4 regions of the Massilia sp. 9096 genome follow, and region 1 is predicted to be linked to each of the others. Evidence: predicted binding sites of a transcription regulator. Region 1 holds the regulator's gene; each other region holds the start of a gene.

What was found. Region 1 encodes sigma-54, which starts transcription at its own class of promoters, with help from an activator protein. Its sites were predicted from a motif close to TGGCANGNAANCTGCTTT; they were not measured.
Region 2: the regulator sigma-54 is predicted to act here: its motif matches at 1,588-1,605, upstream of FA90_RS23760 (ANTAR domain-containing response regulator).
Region 3: the regulator sigma-54 is predicted to act here: its motif matches at 3,263-3,280, upstream of prpB (methylisocitrate lyase).
Region 4: the regulator sigma-54 is predicted to act here: its motif matches at 3,114-3,131, upstream of FA90_RS16520 (pilin).

Annotation. Positions count from the first base shown of each region.
Region 1 covers NZ_JQNN01000001.1:4,873,685-4,878,665, forward strand. Annotated here, with positions in the region: gene FA90_RS21155 (HAD family hydrolase) at 1-90, shown strand, start outside; gene lptC (LPS export ABC transporter periplasmic protein LptC) at 102-725, shown strand; gene lptA (lipopolysaccharide transport periplasmic protein LptA) at 752-1,396, shown strand; gene lptB (LPS export ABC transporter ATP-binding protein) at 1,402-2,169, shown strand; gene FA90_RS21175 (RNA polymerase factor sigma-54) at 2,172-3,662, shown strand; gene hpf (ribosome hibernation-promoting factor, HPF/YfiA family) at 3,726-4,085, shown strand; gene FA90_RS21185 (enoyl-CoA hydratase/isomerase family protein) at 4,170-4,981, shown strand, end outside.
Region 2 covers NZ_JQNN01000001.1:5,436,562-5,441,542, reverse strand. Annotated here, with positions in the region: gene FA90_RS23765 (CmpA/NrtA family ABC transporter substrate-binding protein) at 1-916, opposite strand, end outside; gene FA90_RS23760 (ANTAR domain-containing response regulator) at 945-1,577, opposite strand; gene FA90_RS26715 (hypothetical protein) at 1,804-1,983, shown strand; gene FA90_RS26710 (hypothetical protein) at 1,986-2,129, shown strand; gene FA90_RS23755 (prolyl oligopeptidase family serine peptidase) at 2,362-4,728, shown strand; gene FA90_RS23750 (hypothetical protein) at 4,868-4,981, shown strand, end outside.
Region 3 covers NZ_JQNN01000001.1:476,551-481,531, reverse strand. Annotated here, with positions in the region: gene acnD (Fe/S-dependent 2-methylisocitrate dehydratase AcnD) at 1-590, opposite strand, end outside; gene FA90_RS02055 (GNAT family N-acetyltransferase) at 606-1,163, opposite strand; gene prpC (2-methylcitrate synthase) at 1,147-2,310, opposite strand; gene prpB (methylisocitrate lyase) at 2,330-3,220, opposite strand; gene FA90_RS02040 (cation acetate symporter) at 3,477-4,981, opposite strand, start outside.
Region 4 covers NZ_JQNN01000001.1:3,830,499-3,835,479, forward strand. Annotated here, with positions in the region: gene FA90_RS16515 (S9 family peptidase) at 321-2,411, shown strand; gene FA90_RS16520 (pilin) at 2,562-3,035, opposite strand; gene sucD (succinate--CoA ligase subunit alpha) at 3,365-4,246, opposite strand; gene sucC (ADP-forming succinate--CoA ligase subunit beta) at 4,264-4,981, opposite strand, start outside.

The DNA.
Region 1 (4,981 bases):
GGCGGACGCGGCGCCGTGCGCGAAGTCTGCGACATGGTGATGCGCGCCCAGGGCACCTACGAACAGGCGCTCGCGCCGTATTTCGGATAAGGATGGAGGCCATGGCCACGAACACTCGCAACAAGCGCACCGCGCACCGCGGCCCGCTGCTGGCCCTGATGCTGCTCGGGGTGTTCGCCGCGTTCGGCAGCTTCTGGCTGCTGCAGGTGATGCAGGGCGACCAGTCGGGGCCGAACATCGATGCGGGCAACGAGCCCGACTACATCATCGACAACTTCAGTTTCGTGCGCATGACCGAGACCGGCCAGCCGCGCTACGTGATCACCGGCGACCGCCTGACCCACCACCCGGCCGACAACACCTCCCTGATCGACAAGCCGATCGTGGTGAGCATGACGGTCGAGCGCCCGCACATGACCATGACCGCCGAGCGCGCGAACGTGAACCAGAACCAGAACCAGGTCGACCTGGCCGGCAACGTCGACATCCAGCGTCCCGGCGCACCGGCGCGCCCGGGCATGGGCGCGCTGCAGCCGCTGCGCATCCGCACCGAGGCCATGACGCTGCTGACGGACGACGAGATCGCCAAGACCCAACTGCCGATCACCATGACGCTGGGCGACGCCAAGGTCGACGCCATCGGCATGGTAGCCAACAACGCAACCCAACAGATCCAGCTGGGCGGCCGCGGCACGGCCACTTTCCCGCCGCGCCAGCAGCGCTGAAGCCCTACTAGAGAGGACAAGCACCCATGAAAAAAATACTCGCTGCCGCCATCTTCCTGTTGCCGCTGGCCGCATCGGCCGAGAAAGCGGACGCCCTCAAGCCGATCAAGATCGACTACAACGATGCCCACGTCGACCAGGTCACGCAGAACTACATCGCCACCGGCAACGTGGTCATCACGCGCGGCACCATGATCCTGAAGTCGGACAAGGCCGAAGTGCAGGAGACCCCGGACGGCTACCGCACCTTCATCCTGACCGCTGCGCCGGGCAAGCTGGCCACCTTCCGCCAGCACCGCGACGACGGCCCCAACATGTGGGACGAAGGCCAGGCCCAGCGCATCGAGTACGACGAGCGCAACGACCTGGTCAAGCTGTTCTCGAAGGCCGTCATCAAGCAGCTCGACGGCACGAAAGTAACGCAGGAGATGGACAGCGAATTCATCTCGTACGACAACCGCAAGGAAGTCCTGGTCGGCCGCAACGACGCCAACGGCGAGAACAAGGTCGGCAATGGCCGCGGCAGCATGACGCTGCAGCCGCACCGCGCACCGGCCGGCGCTGCAGCGCCCGCACCGGCGGCGGCGCCTGGCGCCCCATCTGCCGCACCCGCGGCCACACCGGCCGCCACCCCCGCCGCGGCGCAACCGGCAGCGGCAGGGAACAAGTGATGGAGGTGCGCAACGACGCAGCCGCGATCGCGTGCGGCAGCACCCTGGTCGTCAAGGGTCTCCAGAAAAGCTACGGCAAGCGCCTGGTGGTGCGCGACGTTTCGCTCGAAGTCGCGTGCGGCGAGGTGGTCGGCCTGCTCGGCCCGAACGGCGCCGGCAAGACCACGTCGTTCTACATGATCGTCGGCCTGGTGCCGTCGGACGCCGGCACCATCGAAGTCAACGGCGCCGACATCAGCAGCCTGCCGATCCACCGGCGCGCGCTGATGGGCCTGTCCTACCTGCCGCAGGAAGCCTCGGTGTTCCGCCGCCTGACGGTCGAGGAAAACATCCGCGCGGTGCTCGAGCTGCAGCGCGAGAACGGCAAGCCGCTGTCCAAGGCGCGCATCAACGAGCGCCTCGACCAGCTGCTGGGCGAGCTGCAGATCGACAAGCTGCGCCAGAACCCGGCGCTGTCGCTGTCGGGCGGCGAACGGCGCCGCGTCGAGATCGCGCGCGCGCTCGCGACCGATCCGCGCTTCGTGCTGCTGGACGAGCCGTTCGCGGGCGTGGACCCGATCGCCGTGATCGAGATCCAGCGCATCGTGCGCTTCCTGAAGGAGCGCGGGATCGGCGTGCTGATCACCGACCACAACGTGCGCGAGACGCTCGGCATCTGCGACCGCGCCTACATCATCAACCAGGGTGCGGTGCTGGCCTCCGGCCGGCCCGACGACATCATCGCCGACGAATCGGTACGCCGCGTGTATCTGGGTGAACACTTCAGAATGTAGTTATGAAACAGACGCTGCAACTCAAGACATCACAGCATCTTGCGCTCACGCCGCAACTCCAGCAGTCGATCCGCCTGCTGCAGCTGTCCACTCTCGAGCTGCACCAGGAAATCGAGCAGGTCCTGAGTGATAATCCGCTGCTCGAACGGCTCGACGATCCGCTCGACCGCTCGGTGCGCCTGCTGGGCGACGGCGCCATCAACAACGCCCCGGCCACGCCGGGCGAGGCTCCCAGCCCGGCCAACGCCAACGGCAGCGACGAGCACAGCGCGCCGGCCGCGAACGCCGAGGGCGAGGGCCACGAAGGCGGCGACGACGTGCACGCCGCCGAGCACGACGGCGACTGGGGCGAGGGCGGCCGGTCGAGCGGCGGCGGCGAGGAAGAGGATGGCCGTCCGCAGCTCGAGGCCAGCCCGGTCTCGCTGCGCGAACACCTGATGGAGCAGGTGCGCATGACCTGCGCCGCGGCGCGCGACTGCGCCCTGGTCGAGCTGATCGTCGACGCGCTCGACGACAACGGCTACCTCGAGGAATCGCTGGACGACATCCACGCGCGCCTGCCGGAAGAGCTCGAGATCGAGTTCGACGAACTGCGCACCGCGCTGTCGATGGTGCAGAGCCTCGACCCGGCGGGCGTGGGCGCGCGCAGCGCCGCCGAGTGCCTGGCGCTGCAGATCCGCCGCATGCCGGGCGTGCCGCTGGTGACGCGGCGCATGGCCCTGGTCATCGTCGAGCGCTACCTGAGCTGGTTCGCCCAGCGCGAATTCAACAAGCTGAAAAAGGCGCTCGACTGCGACGACGAGGACCTGCGCGAAGCCCAGGCCGTGATCCGCCGCTGCAACCCGCACCCGGGCGCCGCGTTCGCTTCGGACGTGTCGGACTTCGTGGTGCCGGACGTGATCGTGCGCCGCGCCAAGGATGGCTGGAGCGTGCAATTGAATCCCGAAGTGATGCCGCGCCTGCGCGTGAACAGCCTGTATGCGCAGGCGCTCAAGCAGGGCAAATCCGAGACCCAGATGAGCGCGCAGCTGCAGGAAGCCAAGTGGCTCATCAAGAACATGCGCCAGCGTTTCGACACGATCCTGCGCGTGGCCCAGGCCATCGTCGAACGGCAGCGCAACTTTTTCTCGCACGGCGCGGTTGCCATGCGGCCCCTTGTTTTACGCGAGATAGCTGATACACTAGGTTTACACGAGAGCACAATTTCTCGCGTCACAACGCAGAAATACATGCTGACCCCGCACGGCATGTTCGAGCTGAAGTATTTCTTCGGGAGCCACGTTGCCACCGAGGCGGGAGGCGAAGCATCATCGACGGCCATCCGGGCTCTCATCGTACAACTCACAGGAGCAGAAGACCCCAAGAACCCTTTATCCGACAGCAAGATCGCGGAGATGCTAGGGGAACAGGGAATGGTCATTGCGCGGCGCACGGTCGCCAAATACCGTGAGGCGCTCAAGATCCCGCCCGTTAGCCTTCGCAAATCCTTGTAACAAACGCTGCCTGTTGCGCTCCTGCGCACGCTTGCGGCAGCGTATCTTCAAAGGAGTGTGTGTATGAATCTCACCATCAGCGGCCATCACCTCGATGTCACCCCAGCCATCCGTGAATACGTACAGAACAAGCTCGAACGCATCACCCGCCATTTCGATCAAGTGATCGATTCCCACGTCATCCTCTGCATCGACAATCTCACCGAAAAAGACAAACGCCAAAAGGCCGAGATCAATCTGCGGGTGGCGGGAAAGATCCTGCATATCGCCAGCGCCGCGCACGACCTGTACGCCGCGATCGACATGCTGATGGACCGCCTGGACAGGCAGGTCGTCAAATACAAGCAGATGCTGCAGAATCATAGTCACACCGGACACAAGCGCATGCTGGATGAAGGAGACAGTGCAGCCGCCACGGCCTGACGCCGTCCGCAGCACAGCATGACGAAGGGCGCACTGGCGCCCTTTTCGTTTTATGATGCGGCTAGATCAACCATCTCCGACATCATGAGCGCAGACGCTACCCGCGAACACGTGCAGACCCGCATTGCCAACGGCACCGGCACCTTTACCCTCGACCGGCCCAAGGCCCTCAATTCGCTGTCGCTCGACATGGTGCGTGCGCTGACGCAGACCCTGCTGCTCTGGCGCGACGATCCTGCGGTCGATGCGGTCGTCATCGCCAGCAGCAGCGAAAAAGCGCTGTGCGCGGGCGGCGACATCCGCTTCTTTTACGAAGCCGGCCGTGCCACGCCGGGCGGTGGCAGCGCGCTGCTCGAAGATTTCTTCACCGAAGAATACGCGCTCAATCACCTGATCCATTTTTATCCCAAGCCCTACATCGCGCTGATGGATGGCGTCGTCATGGGCGGCGGCATGGGCATCGCGCAAGGCGGCCCCGACTGCGCACTGCGCATCGTGACCGAGCGGACCAAGATGGCGATGCCGGAGGTGAACATCGGGCTGTTCCCGGACGTGGGCGGCAGTCACTTCCTGTCGCATGCGCCGGGCAAGCTGGGGGTGTATCTGGGCGTGACGGGCGCGACAATTGGCGCGGCGGATGCGCTGTATGTCGGGTTGGCGGACGCGTTCGTGCCGGGTGAGCAGATGGGCGCGCTGCACGCATTGATCGAGGCGACCCCGGGTGCGCAACTGCCGGCGGCCATGCGCGACTTTGCCGCACCGTTTGCGCAGCAGGCCGGCGCGAGCAAGCTGCAAGCCGCGCGCAGCGTCATCGACCGCCACTTCGGCGCGGCATCGGTGTCCGCCATCATGGCCGCGCTGGCCGGCGACGACGATCCGTTCGCGCAGCAGGCGCT
Region 2 (4,981 bases), 560 kb from region 1:
AGGGGAAGTTGGCGTCGCCGTCCTGGTGGAAGCGCAGCGGATGCGGGTCGACCCAGCGCAGTCCCATGCCGTTGTCGTACCGGCCATGCAGGCGCGGGGCGATGATGGCGCGGTCGGCGTTGACGTAGGCGGGGCTGGACAGCACCTCGGCGGCAGCCTCGCGGTGTTCGCCGGAGGCGTCGATCCAGCGCCCGGCTTCCAGCACGGCCGCGATCAGCGCGCGGCAGGCGTGCGGATTGGCATCGGCGAAATCGGCGCGCGCGCCGAGCGCCTTGCCAGGGTGATCGGGCCAGACGTCCTGGCTGGTCGCGACCGTGACGCCGCTGCCGTCGAGTACCGCGCGCCCGTTCCACGGTTCGCCGACGCAAAAGCCATCCATGTGACCGGCCGCCAGGTTGGCCGCCATCTGGCTGGGCGGCACCGTGACGATCTGGGCGTCGCGCACCGGGTCGATGCCGCCCGCGGCCAGCCAGTAATACAGGAGCATCGCGTGGTTCCCGGTCGGGAAGGTGTGGGCGAAGGTGAAGCGGCGTCCGCTGCCGCGCATGGCCGAAGACAGCGCATCGAGGTCGGTCACGCCCGCCTGCGCGAGCGCGCGCGAGAGCGTGATCGCCTGGCCGTTGCGCGACAGGCCCATCAGCACAGCCATCGGTGTCGCGGCGCAGCCGATGCCCATCTCGACGCCGTAGAGCAGGCCGTACAGGGCGTGTGCGGCGTCCAGCTCGCCGTTGATCACGCGGTCGCGCATGCCCGACCACGAGTGCTGGCGGCTGAGCTCCAGCTTGATGCCGTATTTTTCGTCGAGCCCGAGCACGGACGCCATCACCAAGGAGGCGCAGTCGGTCAGCGGCATGAAGCCGACCTTGATCACCTTTTTCTCCGGCCGGTCGGAACCCGCCACCCATGCGCCTGTCATATCGATACCTTCATGAAAGAGGAGCGCATCACAGCAGGTCCTCGACGTCGAGGATGCGCTGCGCAACCTCGGCCAGCTTGAGTTTCTTGTTCATCGCCATGCTGCGCAGCTTCTGGTAGGCCTCGTCCTCGGTCATGCGGTTGCGCGCCATCAGCACGCCTTTGGCGCGTTCGATCAGCTTGCGCTCGGCCAGCTGGCGCCGCGTGTCGGTCAATTCGTCCAGCAGCTTCTGCTCGCGCTTGAAGCGGGCCAGCGCGACGTCCAGCACCGGTTTCACGCGCTCGGCCTGCAGCCCGGCCACGATGTAGGCCGAGACCCCGGCGGCGATCGCGGCGTCCATGCTGGCCGGGGTCTGGTCGTCGGTGAACAGCACGATCGGACGCGGCTCGTCGCGGGTGGCGATCACGATGTGTTCGAGCACGTCGCGCGCATCGGATTCGCTGTCGATGATGATCATGTCCGGCTGGATCTGGGCGATCCGCTCGGGCAGGAAGATGTCGGCCGGCAGCGAGGCGACGATGTCGTAGCCCGATTCGAGCAGGCCGATGCGCAACGCCGTGTTGCGCCGGGCCTGGGCCTGCATGGTCTGTTCGTCCGCGCCACCGGGCGCGATGTTGACGACGACGATGCGCAGGGTGCGCGGGACAGGGGGCGATTTCATACGGTTGAGGTATGCAAGTTTTGGGCCAGATCTCGCGCCAAGTCGTGTGGCGAACGGGGAGATATCACGAGAAAAGATATCTAGACTCTACAAAGAATAATAGTTGTCTTGCGGAAAATATTCGTTTTGCGAATGAAGAACATCACAAACTAAAAGTTCATTTATGACGAAAGCCTCTCTATACTGCACCGCAACAACACAGATTTCAGATCAACCGGAGAATTCGATGACCACTGCAACCATGACCCAGGCGCACGGCGTGCGCCAGCAAATCGCCGAGACCCTCGGCAAGATCCGCGCTTTCGCGATCGAGATGTACCAGGCCCATGGCGGCTGGTTCGTCCTGGACGCCGGCCAGCCGGCGAGCGCCGCTGTGGCGCGCAATCAAACCCTGAACAAGGAATAATCATGACGCCCGTCGAATACGTCACCGTTTCCGTCTCGGCCCTGGCCATCGTTGCCCGTATCGTGATGTTCATCCGCAACCCGTCGGTCACCACGCCGAACGAACTGTGGATCTCGGAACACCCGCAGCTGAAGCAACCCGGCTGATCGCCCGGTTTCCTGCTCGAGTCTCCGATGCGCCCGGCATGTGCCGGGCGTTGTCATTTGCAACGCCGCTTTTTACATTCTCGTGCAGTACTTACGCACGCGCGCCACTTCTTCGACGTTTCTCCCCTGAAGTTCTCCCCAATTCTTACCTGCATCGCATATCGCTGGGCTAGAATCCTTTTTTGCAATTTTGCCGCCCGAGCATTCTTGTTCTTTCATAAAGCGATTCACGATGCGACTTCCTGCCTTTACCGTTCTTGCGGCGCTGATGGCTGCGTTCAGCAGCGCCTCCGCCGCCCCGACCCCGATCACCCTCGACCAGGCCATGGCCAATCCGGACTGGATCGGCAACCCGGTCGAAGCCGCCTGGTGGAGCTGGGACGGCAAGGACGTCTTCTATAAGCAGAAGCGCGCCGGGTCGCCGGTGCGCGACACCTGGGAAGCGGCCGGCGGCAAGCTCCGTCAGGTGACCGACGCCGAACTGGCCAGGCTGGACAGCGCGGCCATGGTCTACAACCGCGCCCGCACGCGCGCCATCATGCTGCGCAACGGCGACCTGTTCGAACGCGACCTCAAGAACGGTGCGCTGGTCCAGATCACGCGCGCCCTGGGCAGCCCGATCCGCGCCGTGCAGTATTCAAAAGACGAAAAGAGCGTGCAGTTCCGCGCCGGCGACGAGTGGTACGGCTGGGACCGCGCCGAGCGTGTGACCGGCCCGCTGGCCATCCTGCGCGCCGCCAAGGACCCGCAAGCGATCGACCCGGACGCGCAGCGCGACCTGCAGCTGCGCCTGATCGCCACGCTCAAGCGCCAGAAGGACGAGCGCGACGCCCTGCGCATGCGCGCCGAGGACGAGCGCCGCGCCGATCCCACGCGCGCGCGCGAGCCCATCTACCTGGGCGACAAGCTTACCGTGCTGGACAGCCACCTGTCGCCGGATGGCCGCTGGCTGCTGGTCGTGACCGCGCCCAAGGGCTACGACAAGGGCCGCGTCGGCAAGATGCCGCGCTACGTCACCGAAAGCGGCTATGAAGAGACCTCGGACGAGCGCACCCGCGTCGGCCGCAACGACCCGGTCCCGCACGCGCTCAAGCTGGTCGACCTGGTCACGCGCCAGATCAAGGACGTATCGTTCGACGTCCTGCCCGGCATCGCCACCGACCCGCTGGCCCAGCTGCGCGCCGAGCGCAAGCTGCCCGCCCTGAAGGGCAACCGTCCGGTGCAGGTCGGCTTCGAAGGCGAGTCGATCGTCTGGAGCCGGGACGGCAGCAACGTCGCCGTGATGCTGCGCGCGATCGACAACAAGGACCGCTGGATCGCCACCGTCGACCTGCCCCAGGGCGCGCTCAAGCCGGTGCATCGCCTCACCGATCCGGCCTGGATCAACTTCGACAACAACGACTTCGGCTGGCTGCCGGACAACGGCACGCTGTGGTACCTGTCCGAGGAAACCGGCTACTCGCACCTGTACACGCGTGGCGCGGACGGGCGCACGCGCGCGCTCACCCAGGGCAACTGGGAAGCCAGCGACGTGGCCTGGTCGGCCGACGGCCAGACCGCCTGGATGATGTGCAACCGCAAGACGCCGATCGCGTATGAAGTCTGCGCGGTCTCGGCCAGGGACGCCGGCGTGCGCGAAGTGACTTCGCTGGACGGCGGCGTCGAGGACTTCCGCCTGTCGCCCGACCAGAAGAAGCTGCTGGTGCATTACTCGAGCGCCTACTTGCCGCAACAGATCGCGACCCTGTCCTCGTCGGGCGGCGCGGCGGCCAGGCTGACCGACACCCGCACCCCGGACTACAAGGCGCGCGAGTGGATCCAGCCGCAGTTCGTGGCCGTGCCGTCGACCCACGGCGGCGCCCCGATCTGGGCCAAGGTGTACCGACCAGCCCAGATGGAGCCGGGCAAGAAGTACCCGGTCGTGATGTTCGTTCACGGCGCCGGCTACCTGCAGGACGTGTCGCAGCGCTGGAGCATCTACTTCCGCGAGCAGATGTTCAACAACATGCTGGCGCAGAAGGGCTACGTCGTGATGGCGATGGACTACCGCGCCTCGAAGGGCTACGGCGCCAAGTGGCGCACCGCGATCTATCGCCAGATGGGCCATCCGGAACTGGACGACTACCTGGACGGCGTCAACTGGATGGTCGCCAACCAGCAGGGCGACGCGGCCAACGTCGGCGTCTACGGCGGCAGCTACGGCGGCTTCATGACCCTGATGGGCCTGCTGCGCGCGCCGGACGTGTTCAAGTCGGGCGCCGCGCTGCGCCCGGTGAGCGACTGGTCGACCTACAACCACGAGTACACCGCCAACATCCTCAACACCCCGGAGCTGGACCCGGAGGCGTACAAAGTCTCGTCGCCGATCGAGTACGCGCAGAACCTGAAGGGCAACCTGCTGATCGCGCACGGCATGGTCGACGACAACGTGTTCTTCCAGGACTCGGTGCGCATGTCGCAGCGCCTGATCGAACTGAAAAAGGACCACTGGGAACTGGCGCCCTACCCGATGGAGCGCCACGCCTTCGTGCAGCCGGAAAGCTGGTACGACGAGTACCGCCGCATCTGGCAGCTGTTCGAGCGCACGCTCAAGCAGTGATCGCATCGAGCGCCGGGCCCGGTCCGGCGGCATGACGACGGCGCCCGCGTGGCGCCGTTTTTTTCGCCGCGTACGCACGGGCGCGCCTGCACGCGCGCGAGCAGGTTAAGCTAGCGGCTTGTTCACTACCGGGTTTGCCATGTCTCGTCGTCCGCCCCTGCCGCTGCTGGTTTCCAGCGCCGCCCTGCTCTGCTCCGCCACCCTCGGCGCCCTGGCCCAGTCGACCTCCGCTGACAGCCAGTTCAAGGGCTTG
Region 3 (4,981 bases), 4.4 Mb from region 1:
ACCAGCGTGTCCGGGAAAGCCACGCCATCCTTGACCTGCACGACGGGGCTCATGCGCTCCAGGTTAATCTGGTGCAGGATGCCGTTCCCCGGCGGGATCACGTCGACGTTTTGAAACGCCAGCTTGGTCCAGTTGATGAAGTCGAAGCGGTCTTCGTTGCGGCGGTCCTCGATCGCGCGGTTCTTCTCGAACGCGTCCGGATCGAAGCCGCCGCATTCGACCGCCAGCGAGTGGTCGACCACCAGCTGGGTCGGCACCACCGGGTTGACCAGGCGCGGGTCGCCCCCTTGCAGCGCGATGGCGTCGCGCAGGCCGGCCAGGTCGACCAGCGCGGTCTGGCCGAGGATGTCGTGGCACACCACGCGCGCGGGGAACCAGGGAAAGTCGAGGTCGCGCTTGCGCTCGATGATTTGCCTGAGCGACGGGACGAGCGCGGCCGGCTCGCAGCGGCGCACCAGGTTTTCGGCCAGCACACGCGAGGTGTACGGCAGGCCATCCCAGGTCCCGACCTGGATGGCCTCGACCGCGGCACGCGCGTCGAAGTAGTGCAGATTGGTGCCGTGCAGGGGCTTGCGATATTGGGAATTCATATTAATTCGATGCGGTCATTCAGGTGCAATCAATGAGAGGTGCAGGTGGCGCTGCGCGCGGTACCCGCCCTCGTGGAAGATGGCGTCCGGCTCGAAGCCGAACTGGGTGAAGCCGGCGCGCTCGTACAGGCGCAGGGCCGGTGCGTTGCCGTCGATGAGCGAGAGCGTCAGGCGGCGCAGGTGCGCGCACCCGCGCGCGTGCTCGATCAGGTGCGCGACCAGCAGGCGGCCGATGCCTGCGCGCTGGTGACTGCTTGCGACCATCAGGCTGTTCAGGCTGGCCGTGTGGTGCAGGCGGCTGCCTTCCTTGGCGCGCAGGCAGATCGCGCCGACCAAGGATGGGGCCTCGAGCGCATTGTCGAACGCGCCGAACCAGGTGTAATCCTGCCTGGCCAGGCGCCTGGCATGCCAGGCCTCGTCCTGCGCCATCGCCTCGCGATAGTCCGGGCCGTGGGCATACGGATGCTCGCGCAGGCTGGCCAGGCGCAGGCTGCGGTACTGGGCCACGTCGGCGGGGCCGAGCCGGCGGACGTCGATGGCGCCGCTGTCCATCGGCTTATTTACGCTCGGCAAGCGGCACGAACTGCAGGTCTTCCGGGCCGACGTAGTTGGCGCTCGGACGGATGATCTTGTTGTCGATACGCTGCTCGATCACGTGGGCCGACCAGCCCGAGGTGCGCGCGATGACGAACAGCGGCGTGAACATCGCCGTCGGCACGCCCATCATGTGGTACGACACGGCCGAGAACCAGTCCAGGTTCGGGAACATCTTCTTGACTTCCCACATGACCGATTCCAGGCGCTCGGCGATGTCGAACATCTTCATCGATCCACCCTGCTGCGACAGCGAGCGCGCCACTTCCTTGATTACCTTGTTGCGCGGATCCGAGATGGTGTAGACCGGGTGGCCGAAGCCGATCACCACTTCCTTGTTGGCCACGCGCGCACGGATGTCGGCCTCGGCTTCGTCGGCGTTTTCGTAGCGTTTCTGGATGTCCAGCGCGACTTCGTTGGCGCCGCCGTGCTTCGGGCCGCGCAACGCGCCGATCGCGCCGGTGATCGCCGAGTGGATGTCGGCGCCGGTGCCGGCGATCACGCGCGCGGTGAAGGTCGAGGCGTTGAACTCGTGCTCGGCGTACAGGATCAGCGAGGTATGCATCGCCTTGACCCAGGCCTCGGGCGGCTTGAAGCCATGCAGCAGGTGCAGGAAATGGCCGCCGATCGAGTCGTCGTCGGTCTCGACGTCGATGCGCTTGCCGTTGTGGCTGTAGTGGTACCAGTACAGCAGCATCGAGCCGAACGAGGCCATCAGGCGATCGGCCACGTCGCGCGCGCCGGCGACGTTGTGGTCGTCCTTCTCGGGCAGCACGCAGCCCAGGACCGAGGCGCCGGTGCGCATCACGTCCATCGGGTGGGCGCCGGCCGGCAGCGTTTCCAGCGCCGCCTTGACCGCCTGCGGCAGGCCGCGCAAGGACTTCAGCTTGGCCTTGTAGCCGCGCAGTTCGCCGTCGTTGGGGAGCTTGCCGTGCACCAGCAGGTAGGCGATCTCCTCGAACTCGCTGTTGGTGGCCACATCCAGGATGTCGTAGCCGCGGTAATGCAGGTCGTTGCCGGAGCGGCCCACCGAGCACAGCGCGGTATTGCCGGCGGCGACGCCGGACAGCGCGACCGATTTCTTCGGTTTGAACGTGGCGGCTTCGGTCTTGTTGGTTTCGCTCATGTCGTGTCTCCTCGTTGGCTTATTTCGTCTTGTTCTGGGCGAACAGCGCGTCGAGCTTCTGCTCGAAGCTGTGATAGTCGATGCGGTCGTAGAGTTCGGCGCGCGTCTGCATGGTGTCGACCACGTTCTGCTGGGTGCCGTCGCGGCGGATCGCGGTGTAGACGTTCTCGGCCGCCTTGTTCATCGCGCGGAAGGCCGACAGCGGGTACAGCACGATGTCGACGTCGGCGCCGCGCAGCTCGTCCACCGTGAACAACGGCGTCGCGCCGAACTCGGTGATGTTGGCCAGGATCGGCACCTTGACCGCTTCCTTGAAGCGCTTGTACATCTCCAGGCTGGTGATCGCTTCCGGGAAGATCATGTCGGCGCCGGCTTCGACGCAGGCCACCGCGCGCTCGACCGCCTTGTCCAGGCCTTCGACCGCCAGCGCGTCGGTGCGCGCCATGATCACGAAGTCGTCGTCGAGGCGCGCATCAGCCGCGGCCTTGATGCGGTCGACCATCTCGCCCTGGCTGACGATTTCCTTGCCCGGGCGGTGGCCGCAGCGCTTGGCGCCGACCTGGTCTTCGATGTGGCAGGCGGCGGCGCCGGCCTTGGCCAGCGAGCGCACGGTGCGCGCGACGTTGAAGGCCGAGGCGCCGAAGCCGGTGTCGACGTCGACCAGCAGCGGCAGGTCGCACACGTCGGTGATGCGGCGCACGTCGATCAGCACGTCTTCCAGGCCGGAAATGCCCAGGTCGGGCAGGCCCAGCGACCCGGCCGCGACGCCCCCACCCGACAGGTAGATGGCGCGGTAGCCGGCGCGCTTGGCCAGCAGCGCGTGGTTGGCGTTGATCGCGCCCACGACTTGCAGCGGGTGCTCTTCCTGCACGGCCAGGCGGAATCGGGCGCCTGCGGATGGTTGGCTCATGGTCTTGCCTTTCTCGATGCATTCGTGGATGACCACCCAGTATTTGCAAGGACCGTGCCAATCGCCGCGACGGCACGACAGGCTGGATTTTCAAGGACTTGGGCGCACGCGGCAAGCAAGGCGAGCGTGGCAGCGTTTCACGATGTTTCAAACTGGAACACCGAAACGGCACAGCGAAACAGCAAAGAGAAGCTAGGACGTAAAAAAACCGTCGTGCCGGCATGGGCCGGGACGACGGTTTCAGATGGCTTATCGATTAGTGCGCGGTCGCGCCCGAAGCACCGATACCGGTTTCCGAACGCACTTCCTGCGCCTCGAAGCCGGCCTTGTCGATGGCCGCGCGCGGGCTCTTGTCGGTGATCGAGAACAGCCACACGCCCACGAAGCCGACGATCATCGAGAACAGCGCCGGCGAGGTGTACGGGAAGATCGCATCCTTGTTGTGGAACACGTCGACCCACACCGACTTCGAGACGATGGTCAGGCCCAGCGCCGTGACCAGGCCGAGGAAGCCGCCGATGGTCGCGCCGCGGGTCGTGCACTTGCTCCACAGCAGGGACAGGAACAGCACCGGGAAGTTGGCCGAGGCCGCGATCGCGAAGGCCAGCGACACCATGAAGGCGACGTTGACTTTCTCGAACACGATGCCCAGTAACACGGCGACCAGGCCGAGCACCATCGTCGTGATCTTGGAGACGCGCAGTTCGCTGCCCGGGGCCGGCTGGCCCCGCTTCATGACGACCGAGTAGATGTCGTGCGACACCGCCGAGGCGCCGGACAGGGTCAGGCCGGCCACGACTGCCAGGATGGTGGCGAAGGCCACGGCCGAGATGAAGCCGAGGAAGACGTTGCCGCCCACGGCCTTGGCCAGGTGCACGGCCGCCATGTTGCCGCCGCCCAGCAGTTTGCCGTCGGCGTCCAGGAAGGCCGGGTTGGTGCCGACCAGCACGATCGCGCCGAAGCCGATCACGAACACCAGGATGTAGAAGTAGCCGATCCAGGTGGTCGCCCACAGCACCGACTTGCGCGCTTCCTTGGCGCTTGGAACGGTGAAGAAGCGCATCAGGATGTGCGGCAGGCCGGCGGTGCCGAACATCAGCGCCATGCCGAAGGAGATGCCGGAGATCGGGTCCTTGATGAAGGTGCCCGGGCCCATGATCGCCTCGTGCTTGCTGTGTACTTCAACGGCCTTGGCGAACAGTTCGTTCGGGCTGAAGTGGTACAGCGACAGGACCGCAAACGCCATGTAGCTCGTGCCGGCCAGCAGCATCACGGCCTTGATGATCTGCACCCAGGTGGTGGCGGTCATGCCGCCGAACAGCACGTACACCATCATCAGCACGCCGACGATGACGACCGCGATCCAGTAGTCCAGGCCGAACAGCAGCTTGATCAGCTGGCCGGCGCCGACCATCTGCGCGATCAGGTAGAACAGCACGGTGACCAGGGTGCCGGCGGCGGCGAAGCTGCGCACCGGCTTCTGGGCGAAGCGGTAGGCGGCCACGTCGGCGAAGGTAAAGCGGCCCAGGTTGCGCAGGCGCTCGGCCATCAGGAAGGTCAGGATCGGCCAGCCGACCAGGAAGCCGATCGCGTAGATCAGGCCGTCGAAGCCGTTGGCGAACACCGATGCCGAGATGCCCAGGAAGGATGCGGCCGACATGAAGTCGCCGGCGATCGCCAGGCCGTTCTGGAAACCGGTGATGCCGCCGCCGGCGGTGTAGAAGTCCGATGCCGAGCGGGTGCGCGCGGCGGCCCACTTGG
Region 4 (4,981 bases), 1.0 Mb from region 1:
AAGTGTACCCCTGAGCCGGCGCGCACGCGATGCGCTACGCATGAGCGCGCGCAATCTGCACATGTTTAGCTGTTCTATCGTTCAGTGTCGTCCTGCCGCACACCCTGCACGCGCTGGCGCGCGTACGCGCGAGCGTCGGCGCAGGCGCGCGCCCGGCTGCGCCTGCGCCGTCCACGCCATCCGCATCGTCCATCCCAGGCCGGGCCTTCGCCAAGCCGATGGCCGGCGCCGGCGGCGACTGGGAAGCGTTGTGAGCCTGCCGCCCGTCTTTTCCTCGTGGTAAATTGCTGCCCTTCAGCAGTTGACTCCACGAGGATAGGATGAAATTACGTACACTGGCGTTGGCCGCCTGCCTGGCCACCGGCGCCGCCGCGGCAATCGCCCCCGCCGCCGCCGCACCACGCGGCTTCACGGTCGAAGACCTGGTCACGATGGAACGGGTCAGCACGCCGTCGGTGTCGCCGGACGGCTCGCGCATCGTCTACACGGTGCGCAGCACCGACTTGGCCAAGAACAAGGGCCATACCGACCTCTACCTGGTCGACCTGCGCGCCAGCAACCCCACGCCACAGCGCCTGACGGCCGACGCCGCCAGCAGCACCGATCCGGAATGGTCGGCCGCCGGCGACGCCATCTATTTCCTGTCGGCCCGCTCGGGCTCATCGCAAGTCTGGCGCCTGCCGCTGGATAAGAATGGCGGCGCCGGCGCCCAGCCGCTGCAGGTGACCAACCTGCCGCTCGACGTCGACGCCTTCCGCGTTTCGCCGAAGGACGACCGTATCGCCTTCAGCGTGTCCGTGTTCCGCGACTGCGCCGACCTGGCCTGCACCACGCAGCGCCTGGACGCGCGCGCAAAGGACAAGGCGAGCGGCAAGCTGTACGACCACCTGTTCGTGCGTCACTGGGACACCTGGGCCGACGGCCGCAACGCCGTGCTGTTCTCGGCGCCGTTCGACGCCCAGGGCAAGGTCAGCGCCGCGCCGGTCAGCCTGTCCGGTTCGCTCGACGGCGACGTGCCCTCCAAACCCTTCGGCGACCGCGAGGAATTCCGCTTCAGCCCGGACGGCAAGAGCGTCGTGTTCTCGATCCGTATCGCCGGCAGGACCGAGGCCTGGTCGACCAACTTCGACCTGTACACGGTGGCAGCAAGCGGCGGCCAGGCGCCGCGCAACCTCACGGCCGACAACCCTGCCTGGGACACCAAGGGCGTGTTCTCGCCGGACGGCCGCACGATCGCCTATCTGGCCATGACGCGCCCGGGCTTCGAGGCGGACCGCTACCACATCGTCCTGCTCGACGTGGCCAGCGGCCGGAAGCGCCACGTGGCCGAGAGCTGGGACCGCTCGCCCGGCAATATCCAATGGAGCGCGGATGGCAAATCGCTGATCGCCGACGCCGAGGACATCGGCCAGCACAAGCTGTTCTCAATCGATGTCGCCAGCGGCAAGGTCACGCCGCTGACCGGCCAAGGCGCGATCGGCGGCTACGACCTGCGCGGCAACACCCTCGCCTACACGCAGACCAACCTGGCGTCCGGCGCCCAGCTGTTCGCCACCACGCTGGCCGACGGCAAGACCGTCCAGCTGACGCACCAGAATGCCCAGCAGCTCGCCGACGTGCGCTGGGGCGAGTACGAGCAGTTCTCGTTCAAGGGCGCGAACGGCGACACCGTGCATGGCTACGTGATGAAGCCGTGGAATTATGAGCAGGGCAAGACCTACCCGGTCGCCTTCCTGGTGCACGGCGGCCCGCAGGGCAGCTTCGGCAATGGCTGGAGCTACCGCTGGAATCCGCAGGTGTACGCCGGCGCCGGCTACGCCACCGTGTTCATCGACTTTCATGGTTCGACCGGCTACGGCCAGAAGTTCACCGATGCCATCAGCGGCGACTGGGGCGGCAAGCCGCTCGAGGACTTGAAAAAAGGCCTGGCCGCGGCCACCGCCAAGTACGGCTGGCTCGACCGCTCGCATGCCTGCGCACTCGGCGCGTCCTACGGCGGCTACATGATGAACTGGATCGAAGGCAACTGGTCGGACGGCTTCAAGTGCATCGTCAACCACGACGGCGTGTTCGATACCCGCGGCATGGCCTACTCGAGCGAAGAACAGTGGTTCACCGACTGGGAAAACGGCGGCGGCCCGTATTTCGCCATGCCGGACAAGCACGAGCAATTCAATCCGGTCCGCTTCGTGAACAACTGGAAGACGCCGATGCTGGTCGTACAGGGCGACATGGACTTCCGCATCCCGACCACGCAAGGCCTGTCGACCTTCACCGCGCTGCAACGCAAGGGCATCGAAAGCAAGCTGCTGGTGTTCCCGGACGAGAACCACTGGGTGCTCAAGCCGGCCAACTCGGTGCTGTGGCATCACACGGTGATGAACTGGCTGGATGCGCACCTGAAGCAGTGAGCCTGCCGATAGCGCATCACTATCGCACGATGAGAAAACGCCTGCTGCGGCAGGCGTTTTCTCTAGCGTGTTCGACTGCGTTAGCGAAGGCTTCAAATAAAACACCCGGTCGAAGCCGGGTGTTTTGGTAGTGCTTTCAGCAGCCCAGGATTACGGGGTAGTGATGTTGTTCTTCTCGAGCGTCTGTTGTGCAGTCGAGTTAGCCGACACTGCGCTGCCATCGACTTTCCAAGTCACGGTGGACTCATTTACGGTCGGGGTCACGGTAAAGGTCTTGCCGTTCACGTCGCTGTTGATCCCGCCTGCGAAAACAGCGCTGATGGTGCCGCCGGACACGGTTGCCGATGCCAGCTCTTTGGTGGGGGTGAATGCAGGGATGCTCACGCCTGCTGCGCCGGTAGTGCAACCGGTTTTGTCGCCGCCAGCTTCCTGGATGCAGTTCGCCACTGCGGTCTGCAGCGATGATACCGAGCTCAGCGCCGCGCCGACTTTGGCTTTGATGACATAGTTCGAGTACGCCGGGATCGCGACAGCGGCCAGGATGCCGATGATGGCGACGACGATCATCAGTTCGATCAGGGTAAAGCCGGCTTCGACTTTCTTAACGATTTTCGGTGCTTTCATGGTGTTTCTCCAGGTTTGGTACTACAAAAATTAAGAGGTGAACTGCGTATCTGGTACTGCCTTGCTTCTGCTCTTCTATATGCAAGCGCCGTGCCAGCTTATTTCCATACGGAATCACCCATTTTTTCGTGCCAAACGCGGTGCCATGACCGTTTTTGTCTTGCCGTGCGACAATTTTTGTCACTCGGCAGTGCCGACCTTTGTCATGACGACGCCAATTACATACTGTGGACGAAAATTGTCACTACTCGACCGTGCCAAGGGTGGCATCAAAAAAAACGGGACGCCGCAGCGTCCCGTTCTTGTCAGCAGGGTCTAGGACCGCTGGATTACAGCATCGCCTTCAGCAGACGCGCCATTTCCGACGGGTTCTTGGTGACCGTGATGCCGCAGGCTTCCATGATTTCCAGCTTGGCTTGCGCGGTGTCGGCGCCGCCCGAGATCAGCGCGCCGGCGTGGCCCATGCGCTTGCCCGGAGGCGCGGTGACGCCAGCGATGAAGCCGACGACCGGCTTCTTCATGTTGTCCTTGATCCAGTACGCAGCGTTCGCCTCGTCCGGGCCGCCGATCTCGCCGATCATGATGACGGCGTCGGTTTCCGGATCGTCGTTAAACATCTTCATCACGTCGATGTGCTTCAGACCGTTGATCGGGTCACCGCCGATGCCGACTGCCGACGATTGGCCCAGGCCCAGCGCGGTCAGCTGACCGACGGCTTCATAGGTCAGGGTGCCCGAACGCGACACGACGCCGATGCGGCCCTTGCGGTGGATGTGACCCGGCATGATGCCGATCTTGATTTCGTCAGGGGTGATCAGACCCGGGCAGTTCGGGCCCAGCAGCAGGGTCTTCGAACCGGCCTTGGCCATGCGATCCTTGACTTCCATCATGTCACGGACCGGGATGCCTTCGGTGATGCAGATTGCCAGGTCCAGCTCGGCTTCGACGGCTTCCCAGATCGCGGCGGCGGCGCCTGCCGGCGGCACGTAGATCACGGAGACGTTGGCGCCGGTTTCGGCCTTGGCTTCCTTGACGTTGGCAAAAATCGGGATGCCTTCGAAGTCTTCGCCGGCTTTCTTCGGGTTCACGCCGGCGACGAAGGCTTCACGGCCATTCGCGTAGTCGCGGCACATGCGGGTGTGGAACTGGCCGGTCTTGCCGGTAATACCCTGGGTGATGACTTTGGTGTCTTTGTTGATCAGAATCGACATTTTGTTTCCTTCGCGAATTAAGCTTGGCCAGCGGCAGCGGCAACCACTTGCTTCGCTGCGTCTTCCATGGTGTCAGCCGAGATGATCGGCAGGCCGGAGTCGGCCAGCATCTTCTTGCCCAGGTCTTCGTTGGTGCCCTTCATGCGCACGACCAGCGGCACTTGCAGCGACACGGCCTTCGATGCGGTGATGACGCCTTCGGCGATCACGTCGCAACGCATGATGCCGCCGAAGATGTTGACCAGGATCGCCTTCAGGCCCGGGTTCTTCAGCATGATCTTGAATGCTTCGGTGACTTTCTCAGCCGTCGCACCGCCGCCCACGTCCAGGAAGTTGGCCGGCTCGCCGCCGAACAGCTTGATGGTGTCCATGGTCGCCATGGCCAGGCCGGCGCCGTTCACCAGGCAGCCGATGTTGCCGTCCAGCGAGATGTAAGCCAGGTCGAATTTCGACGCTTCGACTTCGGCCGGATCTTCTTCGTCCAGGTCGCGGTAGGCGACGATTTCCGGGTGGCGGAACAGGGCGTTCGAGTCGAAGTTGAACTTGGCGTCCAGGGCGATGACTTTGCCGTCGCCGGTCAGGATCAGCGGGTTGATTTCGGCCAGCGATGCGTCGGTTTCCCAGTAGGCTTTGTACAGGCCTTGCAGGTTGGTGCGCGCTTGCTCGATCGAAGCGTCCGGCACGCCGATCTTGCGGGCGACGTCGTCGGCGTCAGCGTCGGTCAGGCCGACCGAC